4 regions of the Pantoea sp. KPR_PJ genome follow, and region 1 is predicted to be linked to each of the others. Evidence: riboswitches for the same ligand, from Rfam matches in the RefSeq annotation. Region 1 holds a riboswitch; each other region holds the start of a gene.
What was found. Region 1 has a riboswitch for thiamine pyrophosphate ahead of thiC (phosphomethylpyrimidine synthase ThiC). Riboswitches for the same ligand answer to the same signal wherever they lie in the genome.

Region 1 (2,199 bases):
CGCTCACCACTTTAGACGAGCAGGCGCTCGACAACTTTTGTCACGGTCTGGTCGATTATCTTTCTGCCGGTCATTTCAGCATCTATGAACGCGTCATTAATGAGATGCAGGGCGACAGCCCGATGGTAGCGGCGGCGCAAATTTATCCCCCGCTGGAAGCCAATACCGAACGTCTGATGCAGCTCTACGATGGCCATCTGCAACAGTCTATCGACGACGACAACTGCGTGGATTTCCAGCTGGCACTGTCAGAAGTGGGCGAAGTGCTGGAAGCCCGCTTTACGCTGGAAGATAAGCTTATCCAGCTTGCGTGGGATAATCAGCTGGTACGCGCACCGGTTGCCAATGACAGCACTCAGCTCTCGCGCCCGGCTTAAGGTTAATCAGTTGTAAAATGCTTGTTATTCAGTAAAAGCCCTTTTATGCTGGACGGGTTTTCGACCATAGCGTTGAAAACCCGTTTTGCTTAACGCTACGTTCGTACCGTAGCTAAAGTAAATGAGCGTTCTGGCGCGGTAAGCACAGCCGGTTCCTGCTCTGACCGTCACAGGCACGGTTCGGGCGCGAAACGGCAAACGCATCAGCCAGAAAATCGTTTACCTATCTTGTCGGAGTGCCCGTAAGGGCTGAGACCGTTAATTCGGGATCCGCGGAACCTGATCAGGTTAGAACCTGCGAAGGGAACAAGAGTAATCATCATCAGTATGCTGGCGCTTTTTGCCTGCTGTTTCTGTTACTCCTTCCGAACTCCGGACAAGCAACGTTCCCCTTCAACAGGAAAATTGCTATGTCTATCACCAAAACCAACCGACGTGAACAGCGTGCTGAAGCGCAGGCATTTATCAATGCGCTACAGGGCGGCGTCGCCTTTCCCAATTCAAAACGTATCTGGATCCAGGGCAGCCGTGATGATATTCGCGTACCGATGCGTGAAATCCAGCTCAGCCCCACGCTGACCGGTGGCAGCAAAGAGGATCCGCGCTATGAAGAGAATGAGGCAATACCGGTTTACGACACCGCGGGACCCTATGGCGATCCTGAAGCTGTTATCGACGTGCAGCGCGGGCTGACGAAGCTACGTGCCGGCTGGATTGAGGCGCGCGGCGACAGCGAAACTCTGACGCAAATCAGCTCCCGCTATACGCAGCAGCGCCTGGCCGATGACGGGCTGGATCATTTGCGTTTCGATCATCTGCCGCAGCCACGTCGTGCAAAAGCGGGACGTTGCGTTACTCAGCTTCACTATGCGCGCCAGGGCATAATCACGCCAGAAATGGAATTTATCGCGCTGCGCGAAAATATGGGCCGCGAACGCATTCGCGGTGAAGTACTGCGGCAACAGCATCCTGGCTACGGCTTTGGCGCACAGCTGCCGGAAAACATTACGCCAGAGTTTGTCCGGCAGGAGGTGGCCGCCGGGCGCGCCATTATTCCTGCCAACATCAATCACCCCGAGTCGGAGCCCATGATTATCGGGCGTAATTTTCTGGTGAAGGTTAACGCCAATATCGGCAACTCGGCAGTCACCTCCTCAATTGAGGAAGAGGTCGAGAAGCTGGTCTGGTCAACGCGCTGGGGTGCGGATACCGTTATGGACCTCTCGACCGGCCGCTACATTCACGAAACGCGTGAATGGATCCTGCGTAACAGTCCCGTTCCGATTGGCACGGTGCCGATTTACCAGGCGCTGGAGAAGGTGAACGGCGTTGCTGAAAATCTTGACTGGGAGGTCTTTCGCGACACGCTGCTGGAACAGGCGGAGCAAGGCGTTGATTACTTCACTATCCACGCGGGCGTGCTGCTGCGCTATGTCCCGATGACGGCAAAACGGCTGACCGGTATCGTCTCGCGCGGCGGCTCGATCATGGCGAAATGGTGCCTGTCGCATCACCGCGAAAGCTTTCTCTATGAGCATTTTCGCGATATTTGCGAAATCTGTGCCGCCTATGACATCTCTCTGTCACTCGGTGACGGGCTGCGTCCCGGTTCAATTCAGGATGCCAATGACGAAGCGCAGTTTGCTGAGCTGCATACCCTGGGTGAGCTGACAAAGATTGCCTGGGAGTATGACGTCCAGGTCATGATTGAAGGCCCCGGCCATATTCCTATGCAGATGATCCGCCGCAATATGACTGAGCAGCTGGAGCATTGCCATGAAGCGCCCTTCTATACTCTCGGCCCGCTGACCACCGACATTGC
Region 2 (2,199 bases), on a different contig from region 1:
TGCGCACATCGCTTAACACTGAATTGAGCTGAGCATCAACGAACGCCGGCTCAATGCGATAGACCGACTGTACGCCGCAGGTGTTCTGCGCCACCAGCGCGGTAATGACGCTGGTGCCGTAGGCTGCCAGGGCTGAAAAGGCTTTGAGATCGGCCTGGATCCCTGCACCGCCGCTGGGATCGGTACCGGCGATGGTTAAGGCGTTGATACGTTTCATGCGCGCGCCTCCTGTGCCTGCTGCCACAGGGCATCGATAAACAGCGTGGCAAAGGTGCCCGGCGCGTCAGTCTGCGCAGCAGCCCGCTCGCCCGCGCGCGCCATCACGCGACAGGCGCTGGCAACGTTGCTCAGCCGGTCGCCTGGCAGGCTGCAAAACGCGGCCACTACGGCGGAGAGTGCGCAGCCGGTGCCCACCACATGCGTCATCAGCGCGCTGCCGCCCTGCACGCTGAGCGTCTGATGGCCGTCAGTGACGTAATCGACCTCACCGCTGATCGCGACCAGCGTCTGGTGTCGCAGCGCCAGCTCGCGTGCCGCCTCAAGCGCTGCCTCCGACGGATGCTGTGTATCCACGCCGCGTCCGCCTGCGCCCTGCCGCGCCAGCGCGAGAATTTCAGAGGCATTGCCGCGCACGGCGGCAGGCTGTTGCGCCAGCAACCGGTGGCAGAAATCGGTGCGCAACGTCAGGGCGCCGGCCGCAACAGGATCGAGCACCCAGGGTGTCTGAGCGGCGTGCGCCGCCCTTACGGCGGCGAGCATGGCCTCACAACGATCGCGGGTCAGCGTGCCTACGTTGATCAGTAAGGCATCGGCAAGGGTGGCAAACTGGGCCGCTTCTTCATTATCGACCACCATCGCGGGCGAGGCGTGAAGCGCCAGTAAAACGTTGGCGGTAACGTTTTGCACCACCTCATTGGTCATGCAGTGGACAAGCGGCGGCTGATGCACAAAACGGCTAAGAACGGGCGCGAAAGCGGCGTCGGAAAAGGGTTGAGGCGTGTGAATCATCATAACTCCCAACCGGCGAACAAGAAGGCGAATGCGGTCAGGCATCTGACTTCCCTACGCTGGCATTATCCAGATCAGGTAATACGGGTATTTCTCAGCCTTCACAAAGAAGGGCACCCCGAGTCGTGTAGATTACATTTCTTTATTAATTAGTGAGTTATGTAAGCTTACCTGTTTGTATAAGGTTGTTTTTACGAATCTCACTATTGAGCATTGTACCCCAGCCTGTACCCCATTTTGTACCCCACAGGAAAACAAAATGCTTGTTTATTCTTTACCCATGTAAAACGGTTATAGGTAGAATCTATGGACAGAATTAATCATTTTTATCGCCAAATGAAGTTTTGAATCATGTTTAGAAAAATAAAGTAGATGCCCTACTTTATTCATTACTTACCGCTATGTAATTACCTCCAACAGAAATAATCTGTAGAGACAGTAATTAACTGTTATTTTCTCATGAAAAAAGGCTTTTTTGTGACCAATACTAAAATCTGAAAATAAAATCTTATACACATAGGTATTAAAATGAAAGTAAAAGATAATTTAGGAAATGAAATATTATCTAATCTAAAAAGACTGGAAGAATATTATGAAGAAGCCCTGTATTTCAACAATTCCCCACCAGATATGCGTATTGTTGCAACAAAAGGGCTGCAACAATATCTTAGCAAAAGAAAAAAATTATGGAGAATAATAGCTGAAGAAAAGGGAAATACGCACAAACAGAAAGACGCTAAATAAATTAGTCCGTAAAAAAAGAATTACATCAGAAATATCACTGACTTTTGATCAAAATGAAAACAGGATATGTAGCGATATAACCTCAGCACGAATATGTGACATATTAAAAGTGCGATTACCAAAAGAATACATAGAGAAGCTAAGAAATAATAAAATTACGAAATGCAAAACTGGCATGCAAAATTAAAATTTAAGCATTTACACAGCCCCCAGTTAAACAACTACCCCCCTAGAAAAAGCCGATTCACTCGCATGAATCGGCCTTTCTAAATTTATCAACAGGGAGCGCATACAAATGATTAATCCTACATCTATTTACACCAATTTTAAGTATGTATCTGCTGAGTGTGGTTCAGGGAAAACTACTTCATTATGTAATATGATCAATCGGGCACTTAACATAAAAGGTAGTGCTGAAAATTTTATTATCGTACAAAATACACATAA
Region 3 (2,199 bases), on a different contig from region 1:
AGCCTCCCTGCATAGGCGAAAGCACTTCCAGACGGCATCCCGCCACCAGCCGCTGGCTCTCATACTGCGAGCGCGGCAGAAACTGACCGTTGAAAGCGCTGGCTACGCAGGCAGCGTCTATCTGCCGCTCGTTCAGCAGCGCCGCAACGGTCTGTGCATCGGTATCAATTAACTGGCCGTTGAGTTCAATTTGCATAATGTGACTCCTGACTGAGCAGTTGCATGAGGTGTTGCGCCATGGCGGGCGCAAGCAAAAAGCCATGACGATACATGCCGTTAACGGAAAACACGCCGTCGCGATAGCGAACTTCCGGCACGTTATGCCGATAGGCGGGACGTCGGCCAGTGCCGCTCTCGACAATGCGCGCCTCTGCCAGCGCCGGGTGGATCGTCCAGGCGGCACTAAGCAGCTCCATCATGGCGCGCACGCTAATCGGGCTGGCGTCGTCGCTTTCTACCATGGTCGCGCCGAGCATAAAGTGGCCACTGGCACGCGGCACCAGATAGCAGGGAAAGCGCGGGTGCAGCAGGCGTATGGGACGGGAAAAATGCAGATCGTCACTGTGCAGGATGAGCATTTCGCCGCGCACCGCACGCAGTTCGGGCTGGCGATCGGTGGCATGGATACCGCGACAGTCAATGAGGGTGCCGCTGGGTTTCCCGGCGTGAAAGGCAACGCCTCGCGCTTCAAGAGCAGCGCGTAGCTGACGCAGCGCATCACGCGGATTCAGATGCGCCTCACCGGCAAAGAAGAGGCCACGCGCAAAGCGTCCCGCCAGATCCGGTTCAAGCTCTTCGGGATTGCACCACTGATGCTGGCGCGTCAGCCGGGCGAAGCGCGTCAGCTCTGTTGCATCGCGCGGCGAAGCCAGCACCAGCGTGCCCTGTTGCGCCACACCCTCGACGCGCTGCGACCACCAGCCCGCGGCATGCTGCCCCAGCGCAGTGACCCGTTCCGGCGCGCTCTCCCCTTCGCAGAAGGGCGCAAGCATGCCGCCCGCCCAGTGTGAGGCAGGCATTTCATCACTGACGATCACTTCCAGCGTTTCCCCCTGCTCAGCCAGCAAGGTGGCGACACAGAGCCCGGCGACTCCGCTACCGAGTACCGACCAGCGGCTCATCGTGTATCACCGGCAGAAAAAACAGATTGAAAAAGCGTGCGTTTCACGTTGGCCTCGACGTTGACGACCCGTGATACGTGAAGGGAAAAAGCGTAAGCAGAAGGGATTCGCTCACGCGGCAGGCATCTCAACGCCTTTTCAGGTCAATGGGATACGAGTCTTCCTACGCCAGTATCAACTGGGTCAGGTTCAAAGGGTCGCTACACCGCGCGCTGCGCTATTAGCCTCTCAGTCTCTCTGGCGAGACTCCCCTGACGGCCATTAGTTGTAGGGTAAGTGACTACCCGGCGTCAAGCGTGATGTGTTAATCAGGCGTTAAATCGGTGGCTTCGCCGCGCGTCGTCAGGACGACAGCGGCGGCCCGCTGTCGCTCGCTTAAGGCGGAATAAATGTCGGCAAACGCTACGACAGTTGCGCCAGTCAGCTGAAGTTTCCGGGTAGCACAGGAAGCAGTGCGCTGTAGTCGAAGGAAGCAAGCCGTGGGGCGTCTGTACAGCGTCAGCAAAATGTGTATCAGCCCCCGAGCTGGCTCCCAGCAGCAGACGTTGCTCACCCTGAGGAAGCCGCCAGCCAAAGGGTAGCGTCAGCAGCGAGATGGTGCCTGTCATTGCGAAGAACCAGCAGATAATCTCGCCCGTTTTTTTCTTGCCGCCCAGACAGCGGATCTGGAGCAGCGCGCCTGCGGTATCGGGTGCTGAGAGCCGTGCCAGCAGCACATCCACTGGCGCCACCGACGAGGCAGGCGTGCCGAAGGCCAGAGCGCTAAAGGTGAGGTGCGCGGTAAGCAGGAGGATCATTCCGCAAAACCAGCCATCACCGTCAGACAGCAATCAAGGTGTACTTCCTTCTTGTAGCACCACAGCCGCGAGCAGGACGACAAACAGCAACGCAGAAAAATAATGGCGGTTGCATTGGGCAGCGAGGCGGCAAAGCTGCGGATATACAGCGCCTTATGCCGCTGAGGCGTCTTTTTACAGCCTCACCGAAGAGACTATTTTCTCCCCTGGCCAGGCTAATGCGCTTATCCAGATTATTTCCCGCTTAGCTTATTACCGGAAAAGCGCTCACCCTGCACAGG
Region 4 (2,199 bases), on a different contig from region 1:
TCGCTGTCGCCACTGCACTGGCGTTTCTATCTGCGCCCGGCGATCCGCTTTCACCACGGGCGCGAGCTGGAAATTGCCGATGTGATCGCCTCGCTGCAGCGCCTCCAGCCGCAGCCGCTCTTTTCCCATATCAGCGCGGTTGATTCTCCTGCTGCGTGGACGCTGGATATCCATCTTAAAGAGCCGGACAGCTGGCTTCCCTGGCTGCTCGGCAGCGTCAGCGCGATGATCCTGCCGCGCGAATGGCCACAGATGCGTGACTTTGCCCGCCAGCCGATCGGCACAGGCCCCTATCGCGTCGTGCGAAACCAGCAGAGCCAGCTAAAAATTGAAGCCTTTGACGACTACTTCGGCTTCCGTGCGCTGATTGACGATGTCTCTATATGGGTGCTGCCGGAGATCAGCGACGAGCTGGTTTTTTCGGGCGTGCGTCTGCAGGGCGCTGAAGACGATGAGAAGTCGGAGGAGAGCCGGCTGGAAGAGGGCTGCTATTTTTTGCTGTTCGATCAGCGCTCGGCAACAGGGCGCGACGCCGCAACCCGGCGCTGGCTCGCCCAGCTTTTTAATCCCGTTGCGCTGCTGAACCAGGCTGACAGGGGATACCAGCGCTACTGGTATCCCGCTTACGGATTGCTGCCGCGCTGGCATCACCGCCGCGATCTGACACCGGTAGACAAACCGGCGGGCCTGGAAAGCCTGACGCTGACGTGGTACAGCCAGCATGTCGAACATGAGGGCATCGCCAACGCGCTGCGCCCGCTGCTGGCGCAGCATAACGTACGGCTGCTAACGCGTGCGGTTGATTATGACACCTGGCATCGGGGGGAGGCGGAGAGCGATATCTGGCTTGGCAGCGTTAACTTTACGCTGCCGCTGGAGTACGCCCTGTTCGCCCAGCTCTACGAAATTCCGCTGCTGCATCACTGCTTGCCTGTCGACTGGGAAAAGGATGCCGCTCGCTGGCGGCGCAAAGCATTGCCGCTGGCGGAATGGAGCAAACGCCTGCTCGATACAGACGTTTTGCATCCGCTGTTCCATCACTGGCTGCTGCTTGAAGGCCAGCGCAGCATGCGCGGCGTAAGACTCAATACGCTAGGCTGGTTCGACTTTAAGTCCGCCTGGTTTGCGCCACCGACGCTGTAAGCCTTTCGCCTTGCCGATGAAATGTCTAGAATGAGCCGTTCTCAACGGGGTGCCTGCAAAAGGCTGAGAGAAACCCGTCGAACCTGATTCGGTTAGTACCGACGTAGGGATTTGAGAGGCTGCTACGCTCAGATCCTTTGCGACTCATAACAATTCTCCCTAAGGAGCGCAAAGTGGTTAAACAGATCCTTCCTCTGCTGCTGTTGCTGTCTGTCCCGGCACTGGCCGCGAAACCTCTTCTCACCGTCTATACCTACGACTCTTTCTCTGCTGAATGGGGGCCAGGACCAGCCGTCAAAAAAGCGTTTGAAGCCCAGTGCGGCTGCGAGCTGAAATATGTGGCGCTGGAAGATGGCGTATCGCTGCTTAACCGCGTGCGCATGGAAGGCAAAAACAGTAAGGCTGACATCGTTCTGGGTCTGGATAACAATCTGCTTCAGGCTGCGCAGCAGACCGGGCTGTTTGCCAGAAGCAGCGTCGACCTCAGTAAAGTGACGCTGCCGGATGGCTGGCAGGATCAGACCTTTATCCCGTTTGACTACGGCTATTTCGCCTTCGTCTATGATAAAAATCGCCTGAAGAACCCGCCGACCAGCCTGAAAGAGCTGGTGGAAAGTCCGCAAAAGTGGCGCGTAATTTACGAAGATCCACGCACCAGCACGCCTGGCCTGGGCCTGCTGCTCTGGATGCAGAAAGTCTATGGCGACAAGGCACCCGATGCCTGGCAAAAACTGGCGCAGAAAACCGTTACCGTGACCAAAGGCTGGAGTGAAGCCTATGGCCTCTTTTTAAAAGGGGAAGGTGATCTGGTGCTGAGCTATACCACCTCACCCGCCTATCACCTGATTGAAGAGAAGAAAGAGAACTACGCCGCCGCATCCTTTAGCGAAGGCCACTATTTGCAGGTCGAGGTCGCCGCTCAGCTCGCCAGCAGCAAACAGCCCGCGCTGGCCCAGCAGTTTATGCAGTTTATGCTGACCCCCGCATTTCAGCATGCGATTCCGACCGGCAACTGGATGTATCCGGCGATCAAAAGCGATCTGCCTGCTGGCTATC

Region 2: another riboswitch for thiamine pyrophosphate. It lies ahead of thiM (hydroxyethylthiazole kinase); the one in region 1 lies ahead of thiC (phosphomethylpyrimidine synthase ThiC).
Region 3: another riboswitch for thiamine pyrophosphate. It lies ahead of HP564_RS01990 (FAD-dependent oxidoreductase); the one in region 1 lies ahead of thiC (phosphomethylpyrimidine synthase ThiC).
Region 4: another riboswitch for thiamine pyrophosphate. It lies ahead of thiB (thiamine ABC transporter substrate binding subunit); the one in region 1 lies ahead of thiC (phosphomethylpyrimidine synthase ThiC).

The regions. Positions count from the first base shown of each region.
Region 1 is NZ_JABMIK010000015.1:15,709-17,907, reverse strand. Features, by position in the region: gene rsd (sigma D regulator) at 1-377, shown strand, start outside; TPP riboswitch at 600-700, shown strand; gene thiC (phosphomethylpyrimidine synthase ThiC) at 788-2,199, shown strand, end outside.
Region 2 is NZ_JABMIK010000002.1:371,191-373,389, forward strand. Features, by position in the region: gene thiD (bifunctional hydroxymethylpyrimidine kinase/phosphomethylpyrimidine kinase) at 1-217, opposite strand, end outside; gene thiM (hydroxyethylthiazole kinase) at 214-1,008, opposite strand; TPP riboswitch at 1,043-1,139, opposite strand; gene HP564_RS06440 (hypothetical protein) at 1,537-1,752, shown strand; gene HP564_RS06445 (DEAD/DEAH box helicase family protein) at 2,048-2,199, shown strand, end outside.
Region 3 is NZ_JABMIK010000001.1:416,867-419,065, forward strand. Features, by position in the region: gene thiS (sulfur carrier protein ThiS) at 1-196, opposite strand, end outside; gene HP564_RS01990 (FAD-dependent oxidoreductase) at 186-1,121, opposite strand; TPP riboswitch at 1,265-1,384, opposite strand; gene HP564_RS01995 (hypothetical protein) at 1,430-1,918, opposite strand.
Region 4 is NZ_JABMIK010000009.1:69,474-71,672, reverse strand. Features, by position in the region: gene sgrR (HTH-type transcriptional regulator SgrR) at 1-1,143, shown strand, start outside; TPP riboswitch at 1,179-1,271, shown strand; gene thiB (thiamine ABC transporter substrate binding subunit) at 1,317-2,199, shown strand, end outside.